Regions from separate parts of the Shouchella sp. JSM 1781072 genome, predicted to be linked through region 2. Evidence: riboswitches for the same ligand, from Rfam matches in the RefSeq annotation. Region 2 holds a riboswitch; the other holds the start of a gene.
The links. Region 2 has a riboswitch for S-adenosylmethionine ahead of metK (methionine adenosyltransferase). Riboswitches for the same ligand answer to the same signal wherever they lie in the genome.
Positions count from the first base shown of each region.

Region 1: it holds a riboswitch for S-adenosylmethionine, as region 2 does, so the genes downstream of both, ACE1TH_RS05370 (methionine biosynthesis PLP-dependent protein) here and metK (methionine adenosyltransferase) in region 2, are expected to answer to the same signal.

Region 1 is NZ_JBHFQE010000001.1:1,005,742-1,014,717, forward strand. It holds gene ACE1TH_RS05350 (YpdA family putative bacillithiol disulfide reductase) at 1-912, shown strand, start outside; gene ACE1TH_RS05355 (asparaginase) at 930-1,889, shown strand; gene prsW (glutamic-type intramembrane protease PrsW) at 1,958-2,641, shown strand; gene ACE1TH_RS05365 (hypothetical protein) at 2,656-2,823, shown strand; SAM riboswitch class I at 2,948-3,047, shown strand; gene ACE1TH_RS05370 (methionine biosynthesis PLP-dependent protein) at 3,124-4,236, shown strand; gene ACE1TH_RS05375 (bifunctional homocysteine S-methyltransferase/methylenetetrahydrofolate reductase) at 4,242-6,098, shown strand; gene metH (methionine synthase) at 6,095-8,976, shown strand, end outside.
Region 2 is NZ_JBHFQE010000001.1:280,458-289,433, forward strand. It holds gene ACE1TH_RS01510 (ABC transporter substrate-binding protein) at 1-853, opposite strand, end outside; gene ACE1TH_RS01515 (alpha/beta hydrolase family protein) at 962-1,750, shown strand; gene pckA (phosphoenolpyruvate carboxykinase (ATP)) at 1,780-3,360, opposite strand; SAM riboswitch class I at 3,998-4,103, shown strand; gene metK (methionine adenosyltransferase) at 4,326-5,525, shown strand; gene ACE1TH_RS01530 (gamma carbonic anhydrase) at 5,694-6,206, opposite strand; gene ACE1TH_RS01535 (alpha/beta hydrolase) at 6,296-7,078, shown strand; gene ACE1TH_RS01540 (beta-class carbonic anhydrase) at 7,300-7,866, opposite strand; gene mnmM (tRNA 5-(aminomethyl)-2-thiouridylate-methyltransferase MnmM) at 7,886-8,455, opposite strand; gene mnmL (tRNA modification radical SAM protein MnmL/YtqA) at 8,452-8,976, opposite strand, start outside.

The sequences.
Region 1 (8,976 bases), 730 kb from region 2:
GCCGCAATTGAGTGTGATGAGAAAGGGTTATCGACACTTGTAATCGAAAAAGAAAATATTGTAAATGCAATCTATCGCTACCCAACACACCAAACGTTTTTTAGCACGAGTGAACGGCTAGAAATTGGTGGTGTACCGTTTATAACGGAAGAGCGAAAACCGAAACGAAATCAAGCGCTTGTCTATTATCGAATGGTGACAGAGCGCAAGCAAATAAATGTACATGCCTATGAACAAGTTCAAGCCGTGCATAAGCAGACTGATAGCACATTCCAAGTGCAAACATCAAAACGTACGTACCAGGCGCGAAATGTGGTGGTTGCAACAGGTTATTATGATTCGCCGAACCTGATGAATATTCCTGGTGAAACAAACAGCCATGTCATGCATTACTTCAAAGAAGCGCACCCGTACTTCAATCATCATGTAGTAGTGATCGGCGGTAAAAACTCAGCTGTTGATGCTGCCATTGAGCTCGAAAAAGCAGGCGCACATGTTACCATGCTGTATCGAGGTTCCGATTATTCTGCTAGCGTGAAGCCATGGATTTTACCTGAACTCGTTTCTTTAGTGAAAAACGAGCGCATTAGCCTTGCTTTTAACGCGCATATTAATCAAATTACGGAAGAAGCGGTTCACTATACAGTAAATGGAGAAGAGGCAGAAGCGAAAGCTGATTTTGTTTTTGCTATGACAGGCTATCATCCTGATCATACTTTTTTACGAAACATGGGTGTCGAAGTAGACGATGTGTCTGGTCGGCCAACCTTTAATCCAGCAACAATGGAGACAAATGTTGCGAATGTCTATATTGCCGGTGTCATAGCAGCGGGTAACCATGCAAACGAAATTTTCATTGAAAATGGCAGAGAACACGGAAAAAACATTGCAGAAACGATAAACCAAAAGTAGAAAATGGAGGAAAAACATTGAGGCACGTCGTACTTTTAACTACAGGTGGAACGATTGCAAGTACCACAGGTGATAACGGAAAATTAGTTGCTGGCGAATTAACAGGGGAAGAATTAGCTAATTTATGTGGGTTACCAACGGATATTAATGTAACGGTGCGCTCCGTTTTGCAGAAACCAAGCGTCCACTTGACGCCGGAAGATTGGGCTACCCTAGCTTATGAAGTGAAAAAAGCTTTTCAAGCAAATGATGTAAACGGGGTTGTTGTTACCCACGGTACAGATACATTGGAGGAAACGGCCTATTATTTAGATTTAACAAATGTAGATGAAAGACCAGTCGTTGTAACAGGTTCACAACGGGGGCCAGAGGAAACAGGCAGTGACGCATTTATGAACTTAAGGCACGCGATATATGCGGCATGTGAACCAGATTTACAAGGTACAGGGTGTGTGGTTGTATTCAATGAACGGATCTTTTCCGCACGTTATGTAAAAAAAGAACATGCGTCCAACATTCAAGGCTTTAATGCTTTTGGATTTGGTTATTTAGGGATTATTGACAATGATGTTATTTTTACGTATCAAAAGCCAATCCGACGGGAAATGTATATGGTAAAGGAACCCACATTTCTTGAGATCGGAATTGCAAAAATTTATTTAGGGATGTCTGAACAAACGCTACGTGCCATGCTGGATACTGTGGATGGGCTTGTTATTGAAGCCGTTGGTCGAGGTCAAGTGCCGCCACAGTTAGTTGCCCCTATTAAAGAGGCGTTGCAAAAGAAGAAGCCTATTATCTTAACAACGTCATCTGAAGAGGGGAAAGTGTATCCGACATATGATTATAAAGGAAGTGCACACCACTTAGAACAACTTGGCGTCATTTTAGGGTCTGATTACGATAGTAAAAAAGCAAGAATTAAAGCGCTCGTTTTAACGGCAGCTCACCAGGATCTTGCCGTTGGGTTTTCATAAGCGGTGAAACTTGAGTCTCATTAATGTGAGGCGTATACTGGATTATGTAGCGGACGTCCTTTTAGAGAGTGGGTCGACAAGCGTTGATTTCTTTTATTCTTGCGGCTCTGGCTCCGGCCATGGCATTGTTCTCTTATGTGTATTTACGCGATTCCTTTAGTCGAGGTGCCATGTTTTTAGTCCTAAGAATCTTTATTATTGGCGCCTTGCTCGTCTTACCAATTTCAGTCATTCAATTTGCTTTCACAGAAGAAGCCATCTTAGCTCATTCGTTTTTAAAAGCTTTTTTGCTTTACGGATTGATAGAAGAGGGTTTAAAATGGCTGATGTTGTTCATATTTGCTTATCAACATGGTCAACTCAAGCAACCAATTGATGGAATCGTTTTTGGCGTAGCGTTATCTCTTGGTTTTGCTTCCGTTGAAAATAGTTTATATATGATTGCATATGGGTTTGATCACGTACTTCCGAGAACGTTATTACCGACAACGGCTCATGCTGTTTACGGAATAATTATGGGTTACTACGTGGGAAGAGCCAAATACCATCCTTCAAAAAAACAACTATTTCTTTTTTTAGCGGCTGTACTACCAATGATTTTGCACGGAAGTTACGACTACATTCTAATGGATTTTGGACATTATTTCTTATATTTAATGATTCCATTTATGATTGCGCTGTGGCTATTAGCAATATGGAAAATAAAAAAGGCGAACAAACTAGATGAAGATGAAAAGAGCAATCTGAACTAAAGGAGGAGGATAGCGTGACAACAGCGAATCGTTATCGAATTGTCATTCGTTGCCCTTTATGTGGAGAGAAATACATTTTACGTGGAAAACGAAATGAAAACGGAGAGTATGAAACAGGCTTTAAACAGTGTGTATGTGGAAATGAAGATCAACTAATTATTGAAGCGTCACCTGAAGCATGAACGTGCGAAAAACGTACAGCTATGTAAGACAAGCTGTGCGTTTTTTTATGCATTTTCAATGCTACGGGTTGCAGAATCATTTGTTTTGCGTTAAAGTTGTGACAATAGCAAATAAACTTAATAGATCTTATCAAGAGAGACGGAGGGACATGGCCCGACGAAGTCTCAGCAACCAGCTTTAATTGGCAAGGTGCTAAATCCAGCAGAAATCTGCAAGATAAGAGAATCGTTCGCAACCTTTCTTCTTACATCTTGAAGAAAGGTTTTTTATGATTGTACCGTTTTTAAGGGGGATAAAAAATGACAACACATGATGAATCAATCCTAGCGCAAATTGGAAATCGTCGAAATGATGCAACTGGCGCTGTTAATGCACCGGTGTATTTCTCTACTGCGTATCGTCACGCAGGAATTCAAGAATCTACAGGGTACGATTATGCTCGTACTGGAAATCCAACTCGAGAAGTGCTCGAACAAGCCATTGCAAATTTAGAACATGGAAACCAAGGGTTTGCAACAAGTTCTGGCATGTCAGCCATTCAACTCGTGTTTTCACTTTTTGGGCAAGGCGATCATATTTTATGTTCAGATGATTTGTACGGTGGTACCTACAGATTGTTTGAAGGTGGATGGACAAAGTGGGGGCTGCGCTTTGACTATGTAGATATGGCTGATTTACATGCCGTTGAACGTAAATTAAAAGCCGAGACAAAGGCGATTTTTGTGGAAACACCTACAAATCCATTAATGAAAGAAGCCTCCATACAGGAGCTAGCGACTCTTGCCAAAAAAGCAAATGTACTCCTTATCGTCGACAATACGTTTTTAACACCGTTGTTACAAAAGCCATTAGTGGATGGAGCAGATATCGTCATCCATTCAGCGACAAAATATTTAGGTGGCCACAATGACGTTGTCGCTGGGCTGGTTGTTGCAAAATCAGCGGAATTGAGTGAACAATTAGGCTACTTTCACAATGGAGCAGGTTTCATTCTCGGTGCATTTGATTCCTGGTTATTAATGAGGGGCATGAAAACATTAGCGCTGCGAATGAAACAACATGAAATCAATGCAAAACAAATCGTTTCGATGTTAGAGGAAGAGCCTCTCGTGCGTGACGTTTTATATCCGGGAAAAGGTGGCATGTTGTCATTTCGTGTGACTGATGAATCCTACATAAATCCCATACTCAAAGCACTTCAACTAATTTCTTTTGCAGAAAGCTTAGGAGGAGTGGAAAGTTTAATGACGTATCCGGCTACGCAAACCCACGCTGATATTCCGGAAGAACTTCGGATTGAAAAGGGCATCGATCAGACGTTGTTACGGCTTTCGGTCGGAATTGAACATAGCGAAGATTTAATCGCTGATCTAAAACAAGCATTTGAACAAGCAACGAATCAAGGGAGGTGAGGTCCATGAACTTGAGAGAGGCTGTAACGTCTTCTGTTATTGTCGCTGATGGCGCAATGGGAACGGTTTTATATGAGGCGGGCTATGACTTATGTTTTGAAGAATTAAATCTTTCTAAACCAACCGAAGTGATTTCGATTCATCAAGCGTATTTACATGCTGGAGCAACTGTTATTCAAACGAATACGTATGCAGCAAACGGCCATAAATTAGCACGTTATGGACTACAAGAAGACATGGAGGCCATAAATGAAGCAGCGGTTGAGCTTGCCAAACAAGCGGTGAATACAAGTGAGAAGAAGCAGGCGTTTGTCGTTGGAACAGTCGGTGGGATTCAAGGGTTTCAATATGAACAAATCGATCGAAATGAATGCGTCCAATCGTTAAATCAGCAAGTAGATGTGCTGTTAAAAGCGGGTGTGGATGGCTTATTGTTTGAAACGTTTTATGATTTTTTTGAAATAAAAGAATTGGTTGTCGCGACACGCAAAAAAACAGATTTGCCGATCATCGCAAACGTATCGCTTGGTGACATTAGTGTGTTAAAAGGAGGCATTCCTCTTAGTCAAGGTTTAACAGAACTGTATGAAGCAGGAGCGGATGTTACAGGGTTAAATTGCCGCATGGGACCTTATCATATGCTTCGATCCATTGAGGAGCTTGAACTACCTTATGATATACCGTTAGCTTGTTATCCAAATGCAAGTTTACCAGGCTATCGAGATGGGCGCTTTGTCTATGCGTCGAATACAGACTATTTCACATCAATGTCAGAACGATTTATTAATGAAGGGGTGCATGTGATAGGGGGATGCTGTGGCACGACGCCAGCCCACATCGAAGCAATTAAACAGGCCGCAAGTGGGCGCTCGCCTGTTAAGCGAACGATTCGAAAACATGCAAGACATACAGAGTTGGTTCCTCCGTCTGAAACAAAACAATCGATTAAAGATGTTGTGGAGCAAAAACAAACCATTATTGTTGAACTTGATCCGCCGAAAAAATTAACAATTGATACATTTATTGAAGGGGCAAAAGCGTTAAAAGCTGCTGGGATTGACGCATTGACATTAGCGGATAACTCGTTAGCAAGTCCAAGAGTTGATAATCAAACGTTGGCGATGATTGTAAAAGAAGAAGTGGGTCTTCAAAGTCTTGTCCACTTAACGTGTCGTGACCGAAATTTAATTGGCTTGCAATCTCATTTAATGGGACTTGATTTAGCTGGGTTATCTGATTTGCTGCTCATTACAGGTGATCCGAGTAAAATTGGCGATTTTCCTGGAGCGACTTCTGTTTACGATGTATCGTCGACAAAACTGTTGCCGCTCATTAAACAAATGAATGAAGGGATTTCATTTTCAGGTAAGTCTCTCGGAAAAAAAACATCGTTCACGACAGCAGCAGCTTTTAATCCGAACGTGAAACATCTTGACAAAGCCGTCAAGCGTTTAGAAAAAAAGATTGAAGCGGGAGCCGATTACTTCCTTACTCAACCAATTTTTGATGAAAGTCAGTTTAAACAGATTTATGAGGCTACGAAGCATTTAAACGTTCCCATTTTTGTTGGAATTATGCCGTTAACGAGCAGCCGAAATGCAGAGTTTCTTCATAATGAAGTGCCTGGGATTTCGCTTTCTGATGAGACGAGAGCACGAATGGCGCGAGCTGGAGAAGACGTTGTTAAAGCGGAACGAGAAGGACTTGCGATTGCAAAATCGTTAGCTCGAGAGGCTGCAACTTATTTTAATGGAATTTATTTAATTACGCCATTTTTGCGTTATCACTTAACCGTTGAACTGGCCACATACTTACGAGAACAGACAACCGCACCGTTGCATAAAGAAAGGGAGTTACAATGAGACATAATCAGATTGTTGAACAGCTTAAGAAGAAAATTGTCGTTTTAGATGGTGCAATGGGCACGATGATTCAAGATGCGAATTTAGAGGAAACACATTTCGGTGGCGCTGCTTATGACGGATGCAATGAATATTTAAATCTTACGGCTCCAGACATTATTTCCAGTATTCATCAAGCGTATTTAGAAGCAGGCGCCGATGTGATATGCACAAATTCGTTTGGCTCTTCTAGTATAGTGCTGGATGACTATGAACTAGGGCACCTTGCTTATGAGATCAGTCGGAAAGCCGCTGAATTAGCGGTAGAAGAGGCACGTAAATGGCACACGGATTTAGAACCTCGTTTTGTGGCAGGGGCGATGGGACCTACAACAAAATCTCTCTCTGTCACAGGGGGAACAACGTTTAATGAATTAATTGCGACTTATGAAGAACAAGCGATTGGTTTAATTGACGGTGGTGTGGATCTGTTGCTTTTGGAAACAAGTCAGGATATGCGTAATGTTAAGGCTGCTTCCATCGGCATACAGCAAGCGTTTAAAAAAACCAACGTCACGCTGCCTCTATTTATTTCAGGAACCATTGAACCAATGGGGACAACATTAGCTGGACAAACCGTTGAAGCATTTTCCCTCTCTGTTGAACATCTTCAACCACTTGTGGTCGGATTAAATTGTGCAACAGGACCAGAATTCATGCGGGATCACATTCGCTCGCTGTCAGAACTGGCGGAAAGTTATGTTAGCTGCTATCCAAATGCTGGTTTACCGGATGAAGACGGACGCTACCATGAGACACCGCACTCGTTAGCGAAAAAGCTTGAAGGTTTTGCAGAAAAAGGCTGGCTTAACGTAGTAGGTGGTTGCTGTGGAACAACGCCTGCTCACATTCGTGCGTTAAAAGAAATGGTGCAAACCTATTCACCGCGAACAGAAAACACGCGGCATCAGCACGCTGTTTCTGGCTTAGAGGCACTCATTTATGATGATTCAATGCGCCCTCTTTTTGTGGGCGAGCGAACAAATGTAATTGGTTCACGGAAATTTAAACGGTTAATCGAAGAAGGGAAGTATGAAGAAGCGTCAGAAATTGCACGTGCACAAGTAAAGAAAGGCGCCCATGTTGTGGACATTTGCTTGGCGGATCCTGATCGTGAGGAAGCAGATGATATGGCTGCTTTTCTAACTCATGTAACAAATAAAGTGAAAGTTCCGCTCATGATTGATTCAACCGATGAAAATGTCATTAAAGAAGCTCTTACGTATTCGCAAGGAAAAGCGATTATTAATTCCATAAATCTTGAAGATGGCGAAGAACGGTTTGAAGCGATTCTCCCTCTAGTCAAGCAGTTTGGTGCGGCGCTTGTCGTAGGAACGATTGATGAAACGGGAATGGCGGTTACGGCAGAACGAAAGCTAGAAATTGCGAAGCGCTCGTTCAAGTTATTAACGGAGAAGCATGGCATTCCAGCACATGATATTATTTTTGATCCACTTGTGTTTCCAGTTGGAACGGGCGATGCCCAATATTTAGGGTCAGCTACAGCGACTGTAGAAGGAATTAAGCTCATAAAAGACCACCTGCCGCAATGCTTAACGATTCTAGGGGTGAGTAACGTATCATTCGGTTTACCACCTGTAGGAAGAGAAGTGTTAAATTCGGTTTATTTGTACCACTGTACACAGGCGGGTCTTGATTATGCAATCGTGAATACAGAGAAACTTGAACGGTTTGCCATTATCTCAGATGAAGAGAAGGCATTAGCGAATCAATTGCTTTTTGAAACGGACGACCAAACGCTCGCGGACTTCACCGCTCATTATCGTGGAAAAAGTTCGAAACAAACGATCGAGTACGAAGGATTGTCGTTAGAAGAACGATTAGCTTTATATGTGGTAGAAGGAACGAAACAGCGCTTGGACGTTGACTTAACTCTTGCCTTGCAAACGTATCCCACGCCTCTTGATATTATTAATGGGCCGCTGATGGACGGAATGGATGAGGTCGGTCGGCTGTTCAACAATAATGAATTAATTGTGGCGGAAGTGTTGCAAAGTGCAGAAGTGATGAAAGCAGCTGTATCTTTTCTTGAACCGCATATGGAGAAAAGTGATCATGAATCTAGAAAAGGAAAGATCTTACTAGCAACAGTAAAAGGTGACGTTCACGACATTGGAAAAAACTTAGTCGATATTATTCTTAGCAATAATGGATTTGAGATTGTTAATTTAGGCATTAAAGTGACGTCTAATGAGTTAATTGATGCCATTAAGAGAGAACAGCCGACTGCGATTGGTTTATCGGGGCTATTAGTAAAGTCGGCGCAACAAATGGTGTTAACGGCTCAAGACTTAAAGCAGCAAGCAATTTCCATCCCTGTGCTTGTAGGAGGAGCAGCGTTAACGCGGAAATTTGTTGATACACGTATTGCCCCAGAATACGAAGGACTCGTTATTTACGCCAAGGATGCGATGAATGGATTAGAGTTAGCTAATCGCATAACGAGTGAAGAAAAGCGTGAGGTGCTAGCTGCTGAATTAAGTGAACAGCGCAAGCTAAAAGCAGAACACTTAGCAAAACGGGTGACGCCTACAGCTTCTGCTACCAAAAGTAGTGAAGAGGGAAAATCAACAATCGCACACCATCATCAGGTGATACAGCCTGCAGATTTACGTCCACATATCGTGAAAAATTATAATGTGGAACATATTTATCCTTATGTGAATATGCAAATGCTGCTTGGTCGTCATCTAGGCGTCCAAGGAAGAGTCGATCGTTTACTCCAGGAAGGACATGATAAAACCGTTGAATTAAAAGAAAAAGTGGATAAACTTTTTTCTGATGCAAATCAATTGAAGACGTTGCAAGCGAATGCGAT
Region 2 (8,976 bases):
CATATGACCCTTGTTCTTTATAGCGGTCAATGGCATTTGCTAAAATATCCACGTCTGTATCTTCAAAATAGCTATGAATGGATTCTGCAATTAACGCTGAATCTTCGGTTTCAACAAACTGCTGCCCTTTATAAATGGCTTTAGAAAAACGAGTGAGCGCATCCTCATCTTTTTCAATCATGCTTCGTTTTGCCATAAATGACGTATAAGGGACTTCTCCAGATTCTGCGCCAAACGATGCAATAACGTGACCGAGTCCTTCTTTTTCGAATGTAGATGCTTGTGGTTCAAATAACTGTACATAATCGCCGGTGCCTGAAGCAAATGCACTCGGTATATTTCCAAAATCAACATTTTGAAGTAGGGTTAAATCATTTTGTGGATCAATATCATGTTGCTTTAATACATATTCTCCTACCATTTGCGGCATCCCACCTTTTCTTTGCCCTAGAAACGTAGTGCCGTTTAAATCACTCCAATCAAAAGATGAGATGTCTTCACGAGCAACAAGAAATGTGCCGTCTGTTTGGGTTAACGCTGCAAAATTAATTGCGGGATCTGTCGCTTCTTGACCAGCAACATAAATCGATGTTTCCGATCCTACTAAAGCAATATCTGCTCCATCAGAAAGCAAAGCAGTCATTGTTTTATCGCCACCCCAAGTCGTGGTTAAATCAATTTCGAGATTTTCTTCTTCAAAGTAGCCTTCTGAAAGGGCAATGTATAATGGTGCATAAAAAACAGAACGGGTCACTTCAGCAACTTCTAATTTATCAGCACGATCATTGGTTTGACAGCCAACCATCAGTGCAATAGAAGAGGTAATGGTGAATAAAGCTAGCAGGCGTTTCATGTTTTATCACTCCTTCTATGTTTTTTTTAACGACCGAATGGGAAAATGACTTTATTGCTACACTATGCATAGCGAGAGAAAAGGGTGTATGCCTAAGAGGAGGGTTTTATGATTATTGAAAAAGTAAGAGTGCCCTCACCGAGTATACGTATTCATTTGTATGAAGTGACGTACATAAGCGAAGGACTAAAGGTGATCGGCTTGATGGCAGAACCGATCGGTCACCATTCGTTACCTGGCTTACTTTATTTACGTGGTGGTATTAAAACCGTTGGTATGGTTCGACCACAACGAATTATCCAGTGGGCAAGTGAGGGATTTGTTGTGTTTGCGCCTTACTATCGCGGAAATCGCGGTGGAGAGGGGCGAGAAGATTTTTGTGGCAATGATCGTTTTGATGCGATTAACGGATTTGATCTATTGGAGCAGCATGAACAAGTTGATGAGGCGAAAGGCATTCATATTGTCGGCTTTTCCCGAGGCGGTATTATGGCATTATGGACAGGGATTTATCGTCCGCAATCTCGCTCCGTTACATGTTGGAATGGCGTAACAGATATGGTGCTTACGTATGAAGAACGCGTGGACTTACGAAAGATGATGAAACGAGTGATTGGCGGAACACCTTGGAAATATCCAGAGCGTTATGAAGAGCGGACGCCTCTTAAGAGTATGAGTGAATTTCAGCCGCAGCTTCTTGTGATACACGGAGAAAAAGATGAACATGTCTCGGCTGAACACGTGTATCAGCTACTGGATCATATTCCAGATAAAAACCAACATCGAGTGGAAACGTGGATCTTTCCAGATTACCGACATCATTTTCCGCCAATGGAGCAGGCTGATATTTTAAAAAAAGCAGCTAGCTGGATGAAACAACAAAAAAAGCGTACGTGATAACGGTATCACGTACGCTTTTTTTCTGTTTAGTTTGTACGAGTTGGGCCAGCTTGCTGGATGCTTTCTTTTGCAGAAGAAAAACGAGAGAAGTTGTCTGCAAATTGATTCGCTAATGATTTTGCTGTTTGATCATAGGCATCTTTATCTGCCCAAGCGTTGCGTGGGTTCATTAATTCATCAGGAACACCAGGGCAACGAGTTGGCATATGAAGATCAAAAATAGGGTCTGTTTCTGTCTCAGCTTGATTCAACTCGCCTTGAAGAGCCGCTTCAACCATTGCTCTCGTATATCTGAGCTTCATTCTGCTTCCAGTACCGTAGCTGCCGCCGGTCCAACCTGTATTAACTAAGAACACATCCACATCGTTGGCTTCGATTTTTTCTCCAAGCATTGCAGCATAGGTTTCTGGTTTTCTTGGAAGGAAAGGCGCTCCAAAACATGTTGAGAATGTCGCTTCTGGTTGCGTAATGCCTCTTTCTGTTCCAGCAAGCTTGCTCGTATAGCCAGATAAAAAGTGGTACATAGCCTGTTCTTTTGTCAATTTGCTAATTGGTGGAAGAACCCCAAAAGCATCAGCAGTTAAAAAGACGATTGCAGTAGGGCTTCCTGCAACGCTTGGTTTTAGTGCATTCGGAATGGCTTCAATCGGATAAGCCGCTCTTGTATTTTCAGTTAATGAAGAATCATCGTAATTCGCTTTTCCTTCTTCAACGGCAACATTTTCAAGAACTGACCCAAATGAAATCGCATTCCAAATTTGTGGCTCTTGCTCTTGTGAAAGGTTAATACATTTCGCGTAGCAACCGCCTTCAATATTAAAGATTCCAGTTTCGGTCCAACCATGTTCGTCATCTCCAATGAGCGAACGGTGGTTAGAGGCAGATAGCGTTGTTTTTCCTGTTCCAGACAAGCCGAAAAATAGAGCGGTTTCACCATTTTCGTTTGTATTTGCTGAACAGTGCATCGGCAATACATTTTCGTCAGGCATTAAATAATTCATAACCGAAAACATTGATTTTTTCATTTCGCCTGCATATTCGGTTCCACCAATTAACACAACGCGTTCTTCAAATGAGATCATGACAAACGCTTCAGAATTGGTGCCATCAACAGCAGGGTCTGCTTTAAATGTTGGCGCACTGACAATGGTAAATGGTTCTTGATTGGTTTTTGTTGATTGCCCTTCGCGAATAAAAAGTTGACGAGCAAAAAGGTGGTGCCATGCAAATTCATTAATGTATGTGATCGGCAATTGATAATTTGGGTCTGCGCCAACAAAGCCATTCGACGCATAGCGAACTTCTTTCTGCTGCAAATAGTATAACACTTTTTCATAAAGCGCTTTAAATGTGTTTTGTGAAATTGGTTGATTGACTGGTCCCCAATCAATCGTATTACGAACACTTGGCTCATCTACAATAAATTTATCTTTGGGTGAGCGACCAGTATACTTCCCTGTTTGTACAGAAAGCGCGCCAGTGTCTGTTAATTCACCTTCTTGATTCATTAACGCTCGCTCAACTAAAGAGGGAACAGAAAGTTGGTGAACCGTCTTAGGACTTGAAAGTAGCTGCTCTAATTGTGTTGATCCATTTAATATTTTCATAATCGGCTCCTTTATGGTCGGTGTTCGTGGTAATAGTATAACACATTATATTTATTAGTCCATACTAAAGTGAAAGATGTTTTGAAAAAAATGCAATCACAGTATATGTGTTTTTTATAAGGTTAATTAGAGAAGGGATAGCCGGAGTAAAACTTCACTCATATCGCTATTGTATTCATACCATAAAACTTTCGCTTGTCATTTGACTCTCCCCGTGTCTCCTTTGGTGACTTCATCCAAGCATATTTGGTAAAAATAGATACATGAAGCTTAGATAAGTGAGCGTTCCAAACGCAACTCCAAAAACGATTAATAGAATGGCTTTTGTTTTAGTAGACATAAAACACCTCTAATTCTGAATAGTTAATGTTTTTTCAGTGATCAATCATACACGATTTTATTTCTACTTAAAAGAGATAAAGCAAAGACTCTTCTTTATCCTTTCAAAGTAGAAGAAATTATGTTATGCTAATGTGCGAAAACGAACAAAGCGCAAACTTATGACAGTGCCTGCGAAATCCATTGAAAAAACGACAAATTTCTTACAGACTCGCTGTAGAAATAGCTCGAAAAAGATGGCGAGCATTCATCGTCACAAGTTAAAGTTATACTGCTTTTTAAAACAGATAACATCACGCTTTTATCAAGAGAAGGTGGAGGGACAGGCCCTTTGAAACCCAGCAACCATCACGTTAGTGAAAAGGTGCTAACCTGCAGAACAATTATGTTCTGGGAGATAAGAGGCGATCGATAAACAAGTCAGCTCTTTTCTCATGTGGAAAAGAGTTTTTTCATTTTGTATGTGACAACATATAAAGAGAAGATAAAAAATGATACGGATAAGTTACGGTTGTGTGTCCGTGGGCATAAGATGCCTTTAGCCTACTTACCAAAGTCAGCTCTGATCGTTCGTTTTAGAATACAACATGCATTCCGAGCGAAAGTATGGAATAGGAGGAATTAATATGTCTGAAAAAAGAGGAAAGCACTTATTCACATCAGAATCGGTTACGGAAGGTCATCCAGATAAAATTTGTGACCAAATTTCAGATGCGATTCTAGATGAGATTTTAAAGAGAGATCCGAATGCACGTGTGGCGTGTGAAACATCTGTTACAACAGGAATGGTACTCGTAGCCGGAGAGATTACGACAAGCACCTATGTAGATATTCCAAGTGTCGTTCGTGAAACGATTAAAGGGATTGGCTATACACGAGCAAAGTACGGCTTTGATGCCGAGACTTGTGCAGTTATTACATCCATTGATGAGCAGTCTGCCGATATCGCTCAAGGAGTGGACCAAGCATTAGAAGCAAGAGAAGGGCAAATGACAGATGAAGAAATTGAAGCAATTGGTGCAGGTGACCAAGGGCTAATGTTTGGATTTGCTTCAAATGAAACGAAGGAGCTTATGCCGCTTCCGATTTCATTAAGTCATAAACTAGCATTCCGTTTAAGCGAAGTACGTAAAAACGAGACGCTTGACTACTTACGTCCGGACGGTAAGACGCAGGTAACAATTGAATATGATGACAACGATAAGCCTGTTCGTGTCGATACAGTTGTCATTTCAACACAGCATGCACCTGACATTACGCTTGAGCAAATTCAAGCGGATATCAAGAAGCACGTGATTGAAGCTGTTGTACCTGCTGAACTAATGGACAAAAACACAAAGTTCTTTATTAATCCAACTGGTCGTTTCGTAATCGGCGGTCCTCAAGGGGATGCTGGATTAACAGGAAGAAAAATTATTGTTGATACGTATGGTGGTTACGCACGTCACGGTGGCGGCGCATTCTCAGGAAAAGATGCAACAAAAGTAGACCGCTCAGGTGCATATGCGGCTCGCTATGTAGCGAAAAACATAGTCGCTGCTGGTCTTGCAGAATCTTGTGAAGTTCAGCTTGCGTATGCAATTGGTGTCGCTCAACCTGTTTCCATCTCGATTAATACTTTTGGAACTGGAAAAGCGGATGAAGAAACCCTTGTTACACTTGTGAGAAAGCACTTTGATCTTCGTCCTGCTGGCATTATTAAAATGCTCGACCTTCGTCGTCCGATTTATAAGCAAACTGCTGCTTACGGTCATTTCGGTCGTGAAGATGTTCAACTTCCTTGGGAAAAAACAGATAAAGCAGATGCATTAAAAGCAGAAGCTTAAATATAGAAAAGAAGAGCCTGGAAAAAATTCGGGCTCTTCTTTTATCTTATAAAGCATTTCCGATCGTGACGCCGCCATCAGCAACAATTTTTGTTCCGGTACAATAGGAGCTGTCATGGGAATGCACGTTTTCCTTTGATTTTATCATCATACCTTCTGTGTTGTCATTTACATGTCAATGCTTTTGTAGTATTGACCTCTCTCCACATATTCGGTGCGCACGCGCTCCATTTCTTTTTCATCGGCATCTGTTAAGTCACGCACAACTTTTGCTGGGCGCCCTAATGCAAGCGTATGGGGAGGAATTGTTTTTCCTGGAGGCACAAGGCTTCCTGCACCAATAAAAGCACCTTCTCCAATTTCGGCTCCATCAAGAATGGTGGACCCCATGCCAATTAACGCATTTTTACGGATAATGGCACTGTGTAACATCACTTGATGACCAATGGTCACATCATCTTCAATGACGAGGGTACGGTTTGGGCTTTGATGAAGCATGGACTGATCTTGAATATTGACTCGTTTCCCAATTCGAGTCGGTGCAACATCACCGCGAATGACAGTATGGAACCAGACGCTCGATTGTTCCCCAATCTCCACATCTCCAGAAATAACAGCGTTACTTGCAACATAAACAGATGAATCTATAGCCGGTTTTTTATCATAGTATGGTAAAATCATCCGAACATCTCCTTTCCCAATCAGGTTAAAATCAGCTATACTAATTTTATCGTACGAATATAAAAATAGCTAGGTAAGGAGGAGATGTCGTGCGTTATTTTGAAGTCCCAGAAGCACGAGGTGTAGCGGTTATCGTTCATGGAGCTGGTGAGCACAGTGGTCGCTACAATTGGTTAGTGGAGAAATGGAACTTACACGGCTTTGACTGCTTAATAGGAGATTTACCAGGGCAAGGAGAATCAAGAGGGAAGCGTGGGCACATCGATTCCTTTAAACAATACATAAAAACCGTAGATCGCTGGCTCAAGCAAGCTCGTTCCAAACAACTACCGATTGTACTAGTTGGCCATAGTATGGGTGGCTTAATTGCCATAAGAACGTTAATAGAACGCGATAATTCATTTATTGAAGCAGTCGTCCTTTCTGCTCCATGCCTTCAGTTAACTATGCGTGTGTCACCGCCAAAAAAAGCTGCGGCAAAAGTGTTGAACCATGTGGCGCCAACGTTCAGTATGCAGTCTGGGTTGAAACCGGAGCTGACAACGAGGAGTGAGTTGGTACGAGAAGCGTATACAAAAGACCCTTTACGTGTGACAAAGGTTTCAGCGCGCTGGTATCACGAGTTAAGCAAGGCGATGCTAACAACGCGACGGTATCCTGAAAAAATGCCGAATATCCCGATTTTATTAATGGTAGCTGGCGAAGATTATGTTGTTGATAGTCGAGCAGCACTGACGTGGTTTAATCATCTTGATGTGAGTCATAAGATGCTTAAAGAATGGAACGGCTTGTACCACGAGCTTTATAATGAACCTGAAAAAGAAGAAGTATTTCGCTATACGGTCAGCTTTGTGAACATGCTCATTCCATAAAGCTCTTCTATGTTAAAATAGGGATAGAGGAGTGATTCATAATGAGTAAATCCAAAGCAAAGAAGCACCGTGAAAAACGTGTGCGTGAAGGAAAACGAAATCCAGCACTTAATCGTGGTGTGTACGCAATGGCTGATTTAGCGACGAGAAAAACGAAGACAAAACAAGAATCGATCCAAAGACAAAAACATCGTCGCTTTGATGAAAGCGACGATGTTTTTTTAGTTTGGCTGAAGATCTCGTTGAACGACATCAAGTTTCCCTGTTTCTGGACTAATTACAAGCCCGTGAACCGTTACATCTTTAGGCAGTAGTGGATGATTTACAATCATATCAATGCTGTGCTTTACGCTATCTGTTACGTCTTCAAAGCCGGTTAAAAATGTATCAATATCAACGCCAGCGTAGCGTAACGAGTCGATGTGGTCCATTTTAATTCCACGATCTTCCGCTTTTTGAAGAACGTTATCAGAAGAAAGCCCCGTCATCCCGCAACCGTAATGCCCGACAACATAGACTTCCTCTGCGCCAAGCTCGTAAATGGCAACTAAAATACTACGCATAATACTTCCAAATGGATGAGAAATAACCGCTCCCGCATTTTTAACAATTTTGGCATCGCCATTTCGCAAATCCATCGCAGAATGCAACAACTCTGTTAAACGCGTATCCATGCACGTCAGGATGACAATTTTCTTTTGTGGAAACTTGCCGACAGAGAATTGTTCATATTTCTTGTTTTCTACAAAAGATTGATTAAATTCAAGAATGGTATCTAGTTTACTCATTTACTCATACCCCTTTGCTTTAGCGTTTTTCTATAACAACCACAAATGGTGGATTGTTGCGTTGATTGATAAATTGGTAAGAAGCAACATGTGCCTCTTCTTGCGGCAAGTTTGAAACGTAGTGGAGCACATCGTCTTTTTCTATTTTTCCTTCAGGATGTCCATGATAGATCACGAGCACAATGCGACCCTCTTTTGGAAGTTTCAAATAGATTTGTTCAATCGCTTGGATCGTTGTGTCTCCCGTTGTTGTAATCCGTTTATCCCCTCTTGGCAAATAGCCTAAATTAAAAATCGCCGCTCGAATCTGTGCCGTCTGAAAAGAAGGAAGCTGGTTGAGCTGTTCATGGCCGATGTGATGGAGGTCAACACGACCTTCCATCTCTCCGCTTTTCACTCTCGCTCTTGTTGCAGAGATGGCTTCTTCTTGAATATCGCAGCTAATCACTTTGCCGTTTGCACCGACGAGACCCGCTAAGAAGAGTGTGTCATGTCCATTTCCAGCCGTTGCGTCCACCACAGTGTCCCCAGATTGAATGACTTCTTGTAGCAAGGTGCGCGCATACGGTAAAATTCCTTGTACATTCATGATGAAACTCCTTTATAATACTTTCCCTGCCAGCTATTTCGCTTTTGAAATTCTGCTTCAATGCCGTTTAAAACGGACCACTTATTTGTGCTCCACATCGGTCCGATGAGAATATCTGCAGGACCATCACCTGTTAAACGATGAACCGTAATAGACGGAGGCAACACTTCAAGTTGATCGACAACAAGTTTTGTGTAGCTCTCTTGATCCATAAAATCGACGTATCCCTTTTCAAATTGTTTAACCATTGGTGTTTTTTTCAGCAAGTGAAGCAAATGAATTTTAATTCCTTGCACATCGAGCTTGGCTACTTCTTTTGCGGTTTCAAGCATCATCTCTTCTGTTTCAAGAGGTAGTCCGTTAATAATATGAGCGCATACGCGAATACCTTTCGCTCGTAGCTTTGCAACGCCCTGTTGATAACATTCATAATCATGCGCGCGGTTAATGATCTGTGCGGTTTTTTCGTGTACCGTTTGTAACCCTAATTCTACCCATAGGTATGTACGCTCGTTCAATTC